DNA from 4 places in the Mesorhizobium sp. M7A.F.Ca.US.011.01.1.1 genome. Region 1 is predicted to be linked to each of the others. Evidence: predicted binding sites of a transcription regulator. Region 1 holds the regulator's gene; each other region holds the start of a gene.
What was found. Region 1 encodes PhoB, which activates phosphate uptake and scavenging genes when phosphate is short. Its sites were predicted from a motif close to TGTCATNNANCTGTCAT; they were not measured.
Positions count from the first base shown of each region.

Region 2: the regulator PhoB is predicted to act here: its motif matches at 1,839-1,855, upstream of EOA13_RS01550 (RNA degradosome polyphosphate kinase).
Region 3: the regulator PhoB is predicted to act here: its motif matches at 1,787-1,803, upstream of EOA13_RS28580 (YdcH family protein).
Region 4: the regulator PhoB is predicted to act here: its motif matches at 2,871-2,887, upstream of EOA13_RS02080 (LTA synthase family protein).

Region 1 covers NZ_RZRT01000021.1:28,735-32,746, forward strand. Annotated here, with positions in the region: gene pstA (phosphate ABC transporter permease PstA) at 1-944, shown strand, start outside; gene pstB (phosphate ABC transporter ATP-binding protein PstB) at 962-1,780, shown strand; gene phoU (phosphate signaling complex protein PhoU) at 1,807-2,514, shown strand; gene phoB (phosphate regulon transcriptional regulator PhoB) at 2,531-3,220, shown strand; gene EOA13_RS19730 (family 16 glycosylhydrolase) at 3,755-4,012, shown strand, end outside.
Region 2 covers NZ_RZRT01000001.1:310,671-314,682, forward strand. Annotated here, with positions in the region: gene EOA13_RS01550 (RNA degradosome polyphosphate kinase) at 1-1,672, opposite strand, end outside; gene EOA13_RS01555 (zinc-finger domain-containing protein) at 1,919-2,164, shown strand; gene EOA13_RS01560 (FAD-dependent monooxygenase) at 2,184-3,419, shown strand; gene EOA13_RS01565 (TIGR02117 family protein) at 3,533-4,012, opposite strand, start outside.
Region 3 covers NZ_RZRT01000046.1:32,249-36,260, forward strand. Annotated here, with positions in the region: gene ispG (flavodoxin-dependent (E)-4-hydroxy-3-methylbut-2-enyl-diphosphate synthase) at 1-1,202, opposite strand, end outside; gene EOA13_RS28580 (YdcH family protein) at 1,537-1,716, opposite strand; gene EOA13_RS28585 (DUF465 domain-containing protein) at 1,956-2,159, shown strand; gene EOA13_RS28590 (IclR family transcriptional regulator) at 2,183-2,971, opposite strand; gene EOA13_RS28595 (transporter substrate-binding domain-containing protein) at 3,099-3,980, shown strand.
Region 4 covers NZ_RZRT01000001.1:404,558-408,569, forward strand. Annotated here, with positions in the region: gene fabF (beta-ketoacyl-ACP synthase II) at 1-189, opposite strand, end outside; gene EOA13_RS02060 (acyl carrier protein) at 224-460, opposite strand; gene fabG (3-oxoacyl-[acyl-carrier-protein] reductase) at 671-1,408, opposite strand; gene EOA13_RS02070 (ribbon-helix-helix protein, CopG family) at 1,439-1,663, opposite strand; gene fabD (ACP S-malonyltransferase) at 1,729-2,670, opposite strand; gene EOA13_RS02080 (LTA synthase family protein) at 2,926-4,012, shown strand, end outside.

The DNA.
Region 1 (4,012 bases):
TGTCGGAAGGCGCCCGCGTCCAGTTGCGCGACATCGTTGCCGCCGATCCGTCCGTGATCGGCACGACACGCGACGTCAACATCCTCGCCGCCGCCAATCTCGACTCGGCTTTCAAGGGCCAGATCGACCTCAGTGTCGAAGAAGCGCGACGCAAGGTCTCGGACCAGCAGATCACCTGGATGAACAAGCTCAAGGCCGAGGGCGCGATGGCCGAGCACTTCAACAGCGGCCTGTTCACCTACGGCGCCTCCAGCCGCCCGGAAACCTCGGGCATGGGCGTGGCGATCATCGGCTCGTTTTATATGATGGTGATCGTGTTGCTCCTGGCGCTGCCGATCGGCGTCGCCGCCTCCATCTATCTGGAGGAGTTCGCCAAGAAGAACCGTTTCACCGACCTTATCGAGGTCAACATCAACAATCTGGCCGCAGTGCCGTCAATCGTCTTCGGCTTGCTCGGCCTCGCGGTGTTCATCAATTTCCTGGGCATGCCGCGCTCCGCCGCTTTCGTCGGCGGCCTGGTGCTGACGCTGATGACGCTGCCGACGATCATCATCGCGACGCGCGCCGCACTTGCCGCGGTGCCGCCGTCGATCCGCTCGGCAGCTCTCGGTCTTGGCGCCTCCAAGATGCAGATGGTGTTCCAGCATATCCTGCCGCTTGCCGCGCCAGGCATCCTCACCGGCACCATCATCGGTCTGGCGCGTGCGCTCGGCGAAACCGCGCCGCTGCTCTTGATCGGCATGGTCGCCTTCGTCGCCGATCCACCGACGACGCCTTTCGATCCGGCCACCGCGCTGCCAGTGCAGATCTATATGTGGGCGAACGAGGCCGAACGCGCCTTCGTCGAGCGCATGTCGGGCGCCATCATCATCCTGCTCGTCTTCCTCATGGCCATGAACATCACCGCGATCGTGCTTCGGCGTCGGTTCGAGCGGCGCTGGTAGAAAAAAGGCATCTTGGTATGAACATCATGACCGAACAGTCCCTTGAAAACGCAGTGGGCGACAAGATGAAGTCGAACGAAGTGATCAAAATGCGCGGCGACAAGGTCGGCGTGTTCTATGGCGAGAAGCAGGCGCTGTTCGACGTCGATCTCGACGTCCGCCTGAACCAGGTGACGGCGCTGATCGGCCCCTCCGGCTGCGGCAAGTCCACCTTCCTGCGCTGCCTCAACCGCATGAACGACACCATCGATTCAGCACGGGTAACCGGCAAGATAACGCTCGACGAAGAAGACATCTACGACAAGAACATCGATGTCGTCGAACTCAGGGCGCGCGTCGGCATGGTGTTCCAGAAACCCAATCCGTTCCCCAAATCGATCTACGAGAACGTCGCCTATGGTCCGCGTATCCACGGATTGGCCAAGCGCAAAGCCGACATGGATCAGATCGTCGAGTCGAGCCTAAAGAAGGCGGCAATCTGGAACGAGGTCAAGGACCGTTTGCAGGAACCTGGCACGGGTCTTTCCGGTGGCCAGCAGCAGCGTCTGTGCATTGCACGCGCCATCGCCGTGTCACCCGAGGTGATCCTGATGGACGAACCGTGTTCGGCGCTCGACCCGATCGCCACCGCTCGCGTCGAGGAACTGATCGACGAACTGCGTCAGAACTATACCATCGTCATCGTCACCCATTCGATGCAGCAGGCAGCGCGCGTGTCGCAGCGCACCGCGATGTTCCATCTAGGCTATCTGGTCGAGGAGGGCGCCACCGACAAGATGTTCACCACCCCCGACGACAAACGCACCCAGGACTACATCACCGGCCGGTTCGGCTGAGCTCAGGCATACGAGGGACGAAGATCATGGGTGAACATACCGTCGCATCTTTCGATGAGGATCTGGAGCAGATCAGTCAGCTGATCCGCGACATGGGCGATCTCGCCCGTTCGATGGTCAGTGGCTCGACCAAGGCTTTGCTCAATTCGGACAATGCGCTGGCGCAGCGCGTGGTTTCCGATGATGCCATCATGGATGCACGCCAGCGCGAGCTGGACGATCGCGCCATCACGCTGATCGCCAAGCGCCAGCCAATGGCCAACGATCTGCGTGCGGTGGTCGGTTCGATCCGCATGGCCGGCGACCTTGAGCGCATCGGCGACCTTGCCAAGAACATCGCCAAGCGCGTCGGCACTGTCGGGCTGAGTGTCACGCCGCACGACCTTTCGCATTCGATCGACGCGATGGCACAACTGGTGCTGATCCAGGTGCAGGGGGTCGTCGACGAGTATGCCGCCGCTGACGCGGCAGCGCTTGCCACGCTCAGAAACAATGACGAACGCATCGACGTCAAATACACCTCGGTGTTCCGCGAGCTGCTGACCTACATGATGGAAGATCCCCGCAACATCACGGCGTGCACGCACTTGTTGTTCTGCGCCAAGAACCTCGAGCGGATCGGCGATCACGTGACCAACATCGCCGAAAATGCCTATTATGTTTTGACCGGCACGCAGTTGCCAGCCAATCGTCCGAAGCAGGACGAGACGGCAATGTCCGCGCCAGCGGCATAACAGGGGTGACCAGCCGATGATCGCACCACGCATCATGGTGGTGGAGGATGAGGAGCCGCTAGGCGTGCTGCTCCGCTACAATCTCGAATCCGAAGGTTACCAGGTCGAGGTGGTGACGCGCGGCGACGAGGCCGAAATCCGGCTGCAGGAGAACGTTCCCGACCTTCTGGTGCTCGACTGGATGGTGCCTGCGGTTTCGGGTATCGAACTCTGCCGGCGCCTGCGAATGCGTCCCGAGACCGAGCGGCTGCCGATCATCATGCTGACCGCGCGAGGCGAGGAAAGCGACCGCGTGCGCGGCCTGTCGACCGGTGCCGACGACTATCTGGTCAAGCCTTTCTCGACGCCGGAGTTCATGGCCAGGGTCAAGGCGCTGCTGCGCCGGGCCAAGCCGGAAGTGCTGTCCAGCGTGCTAAAGGTCGGCGACATCGTGCTCGATCGCGAGTCGCACCGGGTCTATCGCAAGAAGAGCGAGATCCGGCTCGGGCCGACCGAGTTCCGCCTGCTCGAATTCATGATGCGCCATCCAGGCCGCGTGTTCTCGCGCAGCCAGCTGCTCGACAATGTCTGGGGCGAGACAATCTACATCGACGAGCGCACGGTCGACGTGCATGTCGGGCGGCTGCGCAAGGCGGTCAACAATGGCCGCATGCCTGATGTCATCCGCACGATCCGTGGGGCGGGCTACGCGATCAGGGAAGACTAGGTGGCTGTTCCGTCCCGATAGATCGGGAAAACTCGATTAGCACGCGGTCGCCAACAGCCGGTGGAATGTTGCACTCGTCTCATTGATGGGGAGCGAGCACGGGACGCCAGGAGCGATCATCCTCATCAGGTTTCGAATGACTGCGTTTGGGCCAAAGCGACAGGCAGCTTCTCGCGTTCCTCGATCTCCCAAACTCTCTATTGGGCCCCGGCTGGCCAGGAAGCACGGCGAATTACTTGATACGTCGTCATCTTTCCCGCAGACTTCGACCAGAAAGCCACGCAAGAATGACTTGAGTTAATTTAGATATACGTTCTTCAAATGACGCGTATTTTGCACAAATATACAATTTTAATAAATTACTTCAAATTGTTGCGAGTCCTCTCCTCTTTATTCATTTCTCGTCTGTCGATTGTTCAATGCGATCTCGGATCTAATGACGATTCCGTGGAACGATCTCGTTCTTTGCAGCGTTGCTTTGTAAGCGGTCGCCGGACCTTTGACCAGGTCGGATACCATTAGGAAGGATTTCTGATGAGCACGGTCTTAAACGCCAAGGGCATCCCTCTTGCCTACACCGGCGCTTCCACTCATTGGTTCTCGGCCACCGGGTCTGGACCGGAACTGCATGGCACCTCCGGCAACGACTCCTTCTGGGGAGACACCGGCGTCACTGTCACGATCTACGGCGGCGCCGGCGACGACTACTATCATCTCTATTCCACCAACAATAAGGTGGTCGAGGATCCCGGGGCAGGGATCGACACGATCGACACATGGATGAGCTACAAG
Region 2 (4,012 bases), on a different contig from region 1:
TCGGATCGACGAGTGCGTTCATCTTCATCCAGATGCGCGCCGGTTTCCCCTGCACCGCGTAGGCAATCTCGTCGGCAATGTGCTTCAGGATGCGGCTTCTCAGCGTGAACGGCGAGATCGCCAACCGCATTTCGTCCGTCGGCTCGGCATAGCCGGTGATGAAATTGAACAGCTGGGCGACATCGCGGGCAATCGTCGGATCGGTGGTGAAGAAGGACAGGTCGGTGTAGATGCGCGCCGTTACCGGATGGTAGTTGCCTGTGCCGAGGTGCACGTAGTTGCGCAGCTTGCCGTCCTCGCGCCGCACCACCAGCGACATTTTCGAATGGGTTTTCAGCTCGAGAAAGCCGAACACGACCTGCACGCCGGCGCGCTCCAGGTCGCGCGCCCAGCGGATGTTGGCTTCTTCGTCGAAGCGCGCCTTGAGCTCGACCAGTGCGGTGACCGACTTGCCGGCCTCGGCCGCGTCGACCAGCGCACGCACGATCGGGCTGTCATTGGAGGTGCGGTAAAGCGTCTGCTTGATCGCCACCACTTCCGGGTCGGCCATCGCCTGGCGCAGGAACTGCACCACGACGTCAAACGATTCGTAGGGGTGATGGACGACGATGTCCTTCTCGCGGATGGCCGCGAAACAATCGCCGCCATGCTCGCGGATGCGCTCGGGAAAACGCGGATTGTAGGGCGTGAATTTCAGGTCGTCGCGGGGAACGGCGACGATCTCGGAAATCTGGCTGAGCGCCAATGGACCGGTCAAGACGCTGATGCGGCTGGACGACACGCCAAGCTCGCCGGCGACGAAGTCGCGCAATTCGCCAGGCATCAGCCTGTCGAATTCGATGCGGATCACCGAACCGCGCCGCCGCCGCTTCAGCGCCGTTTCGAACAGCCGCACGAGGTCCTCGGACTCCTCCTCGACCTCGATATCGCTGTCGCGGATGATGCGGAACGTGCCGGAGCCCTTGACTTCGTAGCCGGGAAAGAGCTTGCCGATGTAGAGGCCGACCGCCTCTTCCAGCGGGATGAAGCGGACATGATGCTTGCGGTCCGGCAGACGGATGAAGCGCTTCAGCGCCACCGGCAGGCGCAGCAGCGCGCTCATCTCCTCGCCGTTCTTGCGATGGCGCAATTGCAGCGCCATCGAGAAGCCGAGATTGGGAATGAACGGGAACGGGTGCGCCGGATCGATCGACAGCGGGGTCAGTACCGGGAAAACCTGCTCCTGAAAATGGTCTTCCAGCCAGATTTTCTCGTCCTTGGTCAGCGCATCGCGGGTGATGCTCTCGATGCCTTCCTTGTTGAGCAGCACGGTAAGCGCCGAAAGGCTCTTCTGCTGATCTTCCTGCAGCCGCTCGACCTCGCGCAGCAGCTGTTCGAGCTGCTGTTCGGGGGTGCGTCCGTCGGGGCTCTTCAGCGTGATGCCCTCGCGCACCTGGCCGGCGAGGCCGGCGACGCGCACCATGAAGAACTCGTCGAGATTGGCGGCCGAGATCGACAGGAAGCGGACGCGCTCCAGCAGCGGATGATTGAGGTTCAGCGATTCCTCGAGAACGCGCCGGTTGAACTGCAGCCAGGAAAACTCGCGGTTGACAAACCGGTCCGGATTGCCGCCCTCCGGGCGAGTTACCTCGACATCCACGAATTCGTTCTGCACCGGCTTCAGTTCGTTCATGATTCCCGCTCTTCCACACCGTCAGCCAGCTAAAGCGCCGCGCGTCATTCAGGACGCGCAAAGGACGCTCTACCACTCCAAGGCGACGCATGGTCCTTGCCGAAAACCGGTGTCGGTCTTCGGGGCCATGCGTTAACCGGCTTAACTTATCCTCTGACAGGCTTTTGCGACAGTTTGATTTCATCGAACTTGCAAAGAGGCCTGATATGATCCAGATGCAGACGAGACTGCGTTAAGGAGACGACGATGGCAGGCGGTTCCATTCCCCATTTTCAGAACGATGCGGGCTATCAGGCAATCGACATCGGCGTGAAGGAATTCATGTGCACGGGCGCCAATCCGCCTTTCGACCACCCGCATGTGTTTCTGGACATGGGCGACGACAACGAAAAAGTCTGTCCCTATTGCTCGACGCTCTACCGCTATTCGCCGAAGCTGAAGGCAACCGAAACGCTGCCGGCCGGCTGCATCTACATCGATCAGGCCGCCTGAGTCTTTCGCGACCAGCCCGATGACCGACACGCGATCCCGGCAAGTTGTCATCGCCGGGGCGGGCGTTGCCGGGCTGACCGCAGCGCTGGCTTTCGCCGAACGCGGCTACCCTGTTCGGGTGTTCGAACAGGCGCAGCGCCTGGAAGCTGCCGGCGCCGGCATCCAGCTCTCTCCCAACGCGACCCGCATCCTTCGCCAGCTTGGCGTACTCGACCGGCTGCTGCCGGCGGCGGTGCGGCCGGAAGCCGTGGTGTTGAAGCAGGCCGCGACCTTGCGCGAACTGGCGCGCGTGCCGCTGGGGCAAGCCGCCGAAACGCGCTGGCAGGCACCCTATCTCGTCGCGCACAGGGCCGATCTGCAGGCCGCACTGACCGCGCGCGCTGCCGAGATACCGGATATCCATCTCACCACCGGCGCCCGCATCGGCGGCGTTGACACCGGCCCGCATGGCATCACCGCGACGGCCGAGATCGGTGGCAAAACCGTCGAGGCGGAGGGTTTCCTGCTGGTTGGGGCCGATGGCGTCTGGTCGTCGGTGCGCGCACTTGTCGATTCGGCCAAGGGGTCGCCAAGAAACCATTTCTCCGGCGAACTGGCTTGGCGCGCCACCGTCGCGGCCGAGAGCGCCGCCGGTCAGAGCTTTGCCGCCATCGGCGCCAGGGACTGCGTCACCACCTTCCTGCATCCCGGCTTCCATATGGTCGCTTATCCCGTCAGCAAGGGTGCGGCCTTCAATCTCGCGGCCTTCACCAAGGGCGACCGCATTGCCGAGGGCTGGTCCGGCAACGCCGACGCCGGGATCCTGACCCGAGCCCTGCGCGGCACCGCGGCAGAACTTGCCCGTCTGGTCGAGCAGGCCGGCCCGTGGACGGCCTGGCCAATCCATACTGTCGACCCGCAACAGCCCTGGACAACACCGAACGGCATTGCGCTGATCGGCGACGCCGCGCATGCAATGACCCCGTTCGCGGCGCAAGGTGCGGCCATGGCGATCGAGGATGCGGCGACGCTTGCCGATATCATCGCCGACTTCCCCGCCGATCCGGCACAAAGTCTTCAAACCTGGGAGAACCTGCGGCGGCCGCGCGTCGCCAGAGTCGCCCGTCGCGGCGCCATCAACCGCCTTGCCTGGCATGCCGCAGGCCCTGTGGCGATCGCGCGCAATCTGTTCCTGAAAATGCGCTCGTCGGAAAAACTCGCGGCGGATCTGGACTGGCTCTATGGGTGGCAGGCTCAGAAGATCATTCGACGCTGAGCGTACAAGCACAATCGGTTGGTGGGACAGCACCCCCCTCTGTCCTGCCGGACTGTCCGGCAGGACAGAGGGGGGTGTGAAGGAACGCGACGCCAATTCGCGGAATACCCACGCTAATTGTACAAGCTCATCGACAGGCCGAGCGATACAGGCAGCGGGTTCCACCAGCCGGTGCGCAGGCCGGCGATGCGCAAGGCCGCCGCCGTCCAGGTGTTGCAGCCGACCAGTGCGTTGAAATGGCCATTGGCTTCGTAGAAGCCGTCGAACCTCGAATAGGCTGCGTCCGGAACGAGGATCGGGCCTTCCGGTCCCCGCTGGAAACTCGCATCGATGAAATCGAGCAACGCCGTGAACCGATCCTCGGTGATGTCGAACCCCGCGATATCGGGGCGCGGTTCGACGATGTCACCGGCGACATCGACATGCATGACCGACGCGTCGAGGGTCAGTGCCTTCATCACCGGCACCGCCTTCAGCTCGGACCATGTCGGTGTCTCCAGGTAGAAGGCGCGGCCGCCCCAGCCGAAGACGATGTAGCGGACCTCCGGCCTGTCGGCCGGTATGCCCGCGTCGACCAGGAAATGGAACCGCCG
Region 3 (4,012 bases), on a different contig from region 1:
GCGACCATTTTCTCGAAATCCGCGGCGATCGACGGCCCGCGCAGCGTCGCCGCCTTTTTGCCGTCGACGAAGACAGGCGCCGTCGGCATTTCGCCCGTGCCGGGCAGCGAAATGCCGATATCGGCATGCTTGGACTCGCCAGGGCCGTTGACGATGCAACCCATCACCGCGACCTTGAGGTTCTCGACGCCGGGGTATTTGTCGCGCCACACGGGCATGTTCTTCCTGAGATCGGCCTGGATGTTCTGGGCGAGCTCCTGAAACACGGTGGAGGTGGTGCGGCCGCAGCCGGGACAAGCGGCAACAATCGGCACGAACTGCCTGAACCCCATGGTCTGCAGCAATTCCTGCGACACCTGCACCTCGCGCGTGCGGTCGCCGTTCGGCTCCGGTGTCAGCGAGATGCGGATCGTGTCGCCGATGCCTTGCTGGAGCAGGATGCCCATGGCGGCCGACGAAGCGACGATGCCCTTCGAGCCCATGCCAGCTTCGGTCAGGCCGAGATGCAGCGCGTGGTTGGAGCGCGTGGCGAGCTCGGTATAGACGGCGATCAGGTCCTGCACGCCGCTGACCTTGGCCGACAGGATGATTTTCTCGCGGCCAAGGCCGATCTCTTCCGCCATCTCGGCCGACAGGATCGCCGACTGCACGATCGCCTCGCGCATCACCTCCTGCGCCGTCAGCGGGAAACCCTTGTCCTGGTTGTCGTCCATCAGCCGGGTCAAAAGCTCCTGGTCGAGCGAGCCCCAGTTGACACCGATGCGCACCGGCTTGTCATGCTTGATCGCCATCCCGACGATATCGGCGAACTGGCGGTCCTTCTTGTCCTTGAAGCCGACATTGCCCGGATTGATGCGGTATTTGGCCAGCGCCTCGGCGCAGGCCGGATGATCGGCCAAAAGCTTGTGGCCGATATAGTGGAAATCGCCAACCAGCGGCACGTTGATACCAAGCCGCTGAAGCCGCTCATGAATGCGCGGCACGGCGGCGGCGCTCTCGTCGCGATCGACGGTGATGCGCACGATCTCCGACCCGGCCCGATGCAGGGCTGCGACCTGCGCAACCGTCTGGTCGATATCGGCCGTATCGGTGTTGGTCATCGACTGGACGACAACGGGCGCACCGCCGCCGACGACCACGCCGCCGACATCGACGCCGACCGACGTGCGGCGGGGGAAAGGAGAGGAAAAATATCCGGTCATGCCGGCAGCCTTTTGTCTCTGGAGCATCTTGTGTCCTGCATGGACGCACAACGACGCCCCGGGCCGATGCGCTGAGGTCCGGGCATGAGGTGGAGGAGCAAAGATGGCTTGTCAATGGCGACAGGTCGCCACTGGCCGGAATCGGTCCGCCGCCAGAGGCCAGGAAACAATCGATGATCTGGCGAAACGGGCGACGGCCGAAGCGGAAATTGAGCCGGTGCAAGTCCAGCTTCGGCTGACAGACCCGTGCTGGAAATCAAAACCCTCCACACCGGCGGCGTGGTGCCGCCGGGAAAAGAGGCCGCGGATATTGGGCAGCTATGTCAGGAGGGTATCAATGCGTGGTCGGTTTGCCTCTTAGTTTTTCAATCTCGTCCTTGAGTGCCAGCTTGCGTCGCTTGAGATTCACGATTTCGAGGTCGTCGACCGATGGATGATTCATCGCGTCATCGATTTCACGCTCGATGTCGCCGTGTTTCCGCTGCAACTCATCAAGATGGGATGCAAGAGACATGATTGGTTCTCCCTTTCATGGTTTTCCTCGATTGCAACCGTCACGGCGCGTCCACCGCAGGTTCGCTTCTGTGACGGCACGGTGACAGTGTGTCACCTTCCGCGGGCGATGTCGAATGATCCGTGGTAGCATTCCACGACACTTTGAAATGTGATATGGGCTGCACGCCGGTGACAAAACACCCGGCCCCGCCCAATCAGGCCCAGCTTTGGGCGCCGCAGACGTGCAGACGGTAGAGAATGTCCGATCAGGAACAGGCCGATATTCGCCTTGAATTTTCCCGCCTGAAGCAGGAACACGCCGATTTCGATGCCGCCATCAACGCGATGATCGCCATGGCCTGCGATCCGCTGCAGATCCAGCGCATGAAGAAGAAGAAGCTGTTCCTCAAGGACCGGCTGATGGCACTGGAAGACAAGATCATTCCCGACATCATTGCGTGAGTTGGCATTCGCTCGCCCGCGCGCTACCCGGCGATCGAAAGCTTTGCGGCACGATCACGCAGCAGGCCGATGAGTTCGCCGGTCCGCTCCTCGGACGTATCGATGGGGACCACCAGGCACATCGTCGCCTCGACCTTGCCCGGCGCTGAAAACACCGGTGCGGCAAGGCACTTCGTATAGGCATCGACAAGGCCCGAAGTGACGCAATAGCCGGTGACCTGCGCTTTTGCGATGTCGGCGACGAAATCGTCAAGCCGCAGTTTGCGCCCGTCGGGCAGCACGAGGTCGTCGTTTGACACCATGTCTTCGATCTCAGCCTTCTCCAGCCCCGCCAGAAGCAGCCGCCCCGAGGCTGTCCAGGGCAGCGGTATCTGCAAGCCGGTGGCGGAACTGATGCGGAACGGTCTGGTGCCGGGACTCGCATGGACGATCGTATAGCGGCCGCTCTGCAGCATGCACAGTTCAGAAGTCTCGCCGGTCTCGCGCGACAGATTGTCGACCTCCTGGCGCCCCCGCCTCAACAGGTCGTTGCCCCGCACATAGTCCATTCCGTAGAGATAGAGCTTCTTGCCGAAATAGACGCGATTGCCGTCGCCTTCCATTTCCAGCAGTCCCGCATCGACCAGCGACCGCACCAGCGTATAGGTCGTCGAGCGGGGCGCGTTCACGCCCTTGGCTAGGTCGCCAATGCCGATCGCGCGCTGGGTCGTGTGAAGAAACTCCAGAATCTCGAGCACCCGGTTGAGCCCCTTTTCACGGGAGCCCGAAATCTTCTCGCCGGCTGAAAGTGCCGAGGCATTGCCATCTTGCATTGTTGATTCCCGGTGTTAGTATCTGTCCTGTACAGGATACACGCGTCTCTTGTAAGAGACAATCGCTTCGGCGTCACTGACGCGTGTATTGCCTGTGCAAGGGGAACACAAACGAAAGGAGGTCGCCGTGAACGACACATCCGGAAGACGTGATTTTCTGAAATTGGGAATGGCGGGACTGGCGACGGCCGGCGTCGTGGGGGCGGCGGTAGCCGTCGATGCCCAGAAGGCCGCTGCCCAGGCAGCACCCGACAGCCTGCTGCGCACCGTGCTCGATCGCGGCAAGCTGATCGTCGGCACCGGCAGCACCAACGCGCCGTGGCACTTCGAGAACGATGCCGGCGAACTCGTCGGCATGGACATCACCATGGGGCGCATTCTTGCCAAGGGCCTTTTCGACGATCCGACCAAGGTCGAGTTCGTGATGCAGGATCCGGCACAGCGCATCCCCAACGTCACCACCAACAAGGTCGACATCACCATTCAGTTCATGACGATGAGCGCCCAGCGCTCGCAGCTGGTCAATTTTTCCCGGCCTTACTACGTCGAGGGCGTCGCCCTGCTGAGCCTTCCGACCGCCGAGAACAAGACCTTCGACAAGCTGCTTGCCGGCGGCTCGGCGACACGCGTCTCCATCCTGCAGAATGTCGATGCCGAGGCGCAGGTGCATTCGGTGCTGCCCGAGTGCCAGGTTATGCAGATCGATACCCAGGCCAACGTGCTGCAGGCACTGGAATCGAAACGCGTCGACGCCGCTGCCGTCGATCTGTCCACGGTGCGCTGGCTCGCCTCGCGCAATCCGGACAGATATTTCGACGCCGGCAAGAGCTGGCTGAGCATGCTTTATGGCGCGGCACTCCGGCAAGGCGACCTTGACTGGCTGACCTTCGTCAACTCGACCTTCACCATCGCCATGTTCGGCCACGAAAACGCACTCTACGATGCCGCCTTCAAGGACTATTTCGGACAGGAGCCGCCGGCGCGCCATCCCGGCTTCCCAGCCATCTGACCTGCCGGGCGGAAGGGCGTATCCAGCGCCCT
Region 4 (4,012 bases), on a different contig from region 1:
ATTGAAGATGGCATTGCTGCCGTCACCACGCGGAATGACGTGGGCGATCTTGCAGGCAAGATCCTCCACCTCGAACTCAGTGATGCGCTTGGCAGCGCTGCGGCCGGTCAGAAGTTCCTTCCAGCTGTGCTCGAAGCCCATGCCGAACGGCGACAGCAACCCAAGGCCCGTGACGACGACACGCCTCATCGCAGGTCCTCCCCGGTGATGACTGCGGAAAGCGTCAGGCCGAAGCCTTGTCGATGTACTTCACGGCATCGCCAACGGTCAGGATGGTCTCAGCCGCATCGTCGGGAATTTCGACGCCGAATTCTTCTTCGAACGCCATGACGAGTTCGACCGTGTCGAGGCTGTCGGCGCCCAGATCATCGATGAAGCTCGCCTGCTCCGTCACTTTGTCGGCATCGACGCCAAGGTGCTCGATGACGATCTTCTTGACGCGCTCTGCGGTGTCACTCATTTGGGCATCCTCGTCTTTTGTTTGTCTGTCTTCGTTAGCGGGCAGAATGCCGCTAATCAAGCTGAAAGATGGTCCTGCCGGAAACGCAACGACTACGGACCGGTTTTTGCCCGAACCGCCGGGTTGCGGGCCGCATTACACGAAAAATAGCTGAGGTCCAAGCCGAAATGGTCTCTTTTCACAACCCGCCGGCGTTGCTGCCGAACCTCGTCAAATCATAGCCATGCCGCCATTTACGTGGATGGTCTGGCCCGTGACGTAGGCGGCTTCGTTGGAGGCGAGATATGCGACGGCGGACGCGACTTCAACGCTGGTGCCCATGCGCCGCGTCGGGATCGCCGTCATGATCGCCTCTTTCTGCTTGTCGTTGAGCTTGTCGGTCATCGCCGATTCGATGAAGCCCGGGGCGACGCAGTTGACGGTGATGTTGCGGGTGGCGATCTCCTGTGCCAGCGATTTGGAAAAGCCGATCATGCCGGCCTTTGAGGCGCAGTAATTGGTCTGGCCGGGATTGCCGGTGACGCCGACCACCGAGGTGATGTTGATGATGCGGCCATGGCGGCGGCGCATCATCGGGTGGGTGAGTTCGCGGGTCAGCCTGAACACGGCGGTCAGGTTGACCTCGAGCACGCTGTCCCAGTCGGCATCCGACATGCGCACGAACAGGCCGTCCTTGGTGATGCCGGCGTTGTTGACCAGGATGTCGACGCCTTCGAGATCGGCTTCGGCTTTCTGGCCGAGCGCCTTGACCTCGTCACGGTTCGAGAGATTGGCCGGGAACAGCTTGACCCGGTCGCCAAGCTCGCTGGCCAGCGCTTCCAGTTTCTCGACCCGGGTGCCATGCAGGCCGACGATCGCGCCCTGCGCATACAGCATCCTGGCGATCGCCTCGCCGATGCCCCCGGATGCGCCGGTCACGAGCGCCTTGCGGCCAGTCAATTCGAACATGTCTTTTCCTTCTCTCAAACCGGATAACGGTTATCTGTAGACATCACTGCCCCAGAAGTCGTCGCCTTTGATAATACCTTCCTCGCCGCTCCTGATCCGTGCCAGCACCTCGGCGGCAAGGTAGTAGCCTTCTACGTCCTCAAGGCCGCGCTCAATGAACTTACGCATATGATAGGCTCTGCTGCGCCCAGTCTTGGACGCGAGAGCATCCAGGCGCAGCCTGATCTCAGGAGAAAGACGGATCGATGTGGACATGCCGCACCTTAGTTGCGATGCACGTATTCATGTGGCCGCGCATCAGCGAATTCAAGTCAAGCCGTTCAACCAAGCGCCGCCAACGCCGCCTCGACCTCAGCCGCGGAGCCGACCGACGCGGTGGCAATGTCGCGGTTGATGCGCCGCGCCAATCCTGAAAGCACCTTGCCGGCGCCGATTTCGTAAAGCGTGGTGATACCGTTCGCGCCGAACCACTCCACCGTCTCGCGCCAACGCACGCGGCCGGTTATCTGTTCGACCAGGCGGCGGGCGATCTCGTCCGGATCGCTGGTCGGGCTAACCGTGACATTGGATAGGACGGGAACCACCGGCGAATTCTTTGTCACGCCGGCCAGGGCTTCCCGCATGACGTCGGCTGCGGGCGCCATCAGCGCGGAGTGGAAAGGCGCGGAGACCTGCAGCATCAGCGCTCGCTTGGCGCCCTTTTCCGTGCACAGTTTCGCCGCCAGTTCGACCGCAGCCTTGGTTCCGGAAATAACCAGCTGACCGCCGCCATTGTCGTTGGCGATCTGACAGACCGACCCTTTGGATGCCTCGGTGCAGGCTGCTTCGACATCGGCCTGTTCCAATCCGATGATCGCCGCCATGGCGCCCTCGCCGGCCGGCACCGCCGCCTGCATGGCATTGCCGCGTATGCGCAGCAACCGGGCGGCATCGGCAACCGAAACGAAGCCAGCAGCGGCCAACGCCGAATATTCGCCCAGCGAATGACCGGCGACATAGGCGACCTTGCCTTTCAGCGAGAAGCCGCGCGATTCCAGCGCCCGGATCGCGGCCAGCGACACCGCCATCAGCGCCGGCTGCGCGTTGGCGGTCAGCATCAACGTCTCTTCCGGCCCTTCCCAGATCAGCTTCGACAGGTTTTCGCCGAGCGCGTCGTCGACTTCCTGGAAGATTCTGCGCGCCTCGGGAAAGGCGTCGGCGAGATCCTTGCCCATGCCGACTGCCTGGCTGCCTTGTCCAGGAAAGGTGAATGCAACGGCCATGCGAGGACTCCCAAGGGCTGGTTTTGCTTGCCTGTGACGCAAGGCAGGCCGCCAAGTCAAGCCCGGTTCGGCCCTGCCCGGCGGCGGCTCCGTCCGCCGAGTGCCTGTTCCGAAAGGCTTTTTGGCGATCACTCCTGATGAAAACCGCTCACGATTCGTTTGCTGGCTCTTCTTATTTCCGTTACAGGCGCTAGCTTTGCGTGACAATTCCATGACAATCGAGTGACGTGCTTGTCGCTGGGTGGGGAAGTTAAAGTGGCAAAGAGTTACAAACGCGCCGGCAAGCCCGCGCCACAGTTCCTGGAAGACGACCCCTCCACCGGCTATCTGCCGGGCAGGAGATGGCCGGTCGTGCGCTATGGGCTTGTCAGCCTGGCGATCGCGGCCGTCCTGGTGTTTGCGATCGAACTGATCGTGCGCGGCGATTTTGCTGGCACCGTCTCCTTCTTCCTGCAGCCGCTGAAGCCCGGCTGGACCACCATCGTCGTGTTTGCGCTGATCCTGATCGGCCTCGATGCGGTGCTCGGCCGCAGCCATCAGAGCCTGATGATCGTCGCGCCGCTGACGCTATCCCTTGCCTTCGTCGGCCACCAGAAGTCGCACTATCTCGGCGATCCGCTCTATCCGACCGATTTTCTCTATGCCCGCCAGATTTTCGCGCTGCTGCCGCTTTTGGTGCGCGACCGGCCGATGACCGCGCTCGCCATGGTCGTCGGCATCGTCGCCGGCCTGTCACTGCTCGTCTATGGCTGGCGGGTGTGGCGCCGCAAGGTTCCCGCACTCAGCCGCAAGGGCCGTCTTGCGCGGCTGACGCTGGCAGTGCCGTTGCTCGCCTTCTTCGTTTCGATCATGGACTACGCCACCTTCTCCTGGACCAGGGACCGGCTGCAGATCATCCCGATCATGTGGGACCAGAAGGAAAACTATGCCTCCAACGGCTTTGCGCTGGCTTTTGCGCTCAATGTGCCGATGGCGCATGTCTCGGCGCCGCCGGGCTATTCCGACAAGGCGATCGCAGCGATAGCCAGGCCCGGTGTGACCGCCTCGGTGCCGGCCGAGAAGCCGGACATCATCATCGTCATGAGCGAATCCTTCTGGGATCCGACCAAGTTGCCTGGCGTCACCATCACGCCCGACCCGATCCCCAACGTGCGGGCGCTGCGCTCGGGATCGATGTTTTCGCCCGAATTCGGCGGCATGACCGCCAACATCGAGTTCGAGGCGCTGACCGGCTTTTCCAACGCGTTCCTGCCGGCAGGCAGCATCCCCTATCAGCAATATGTGCGCACGCCGACGCCTTCGCTGGCAACCTTCCTCAAGAGCCAGGGTTACCGGGCGCGCG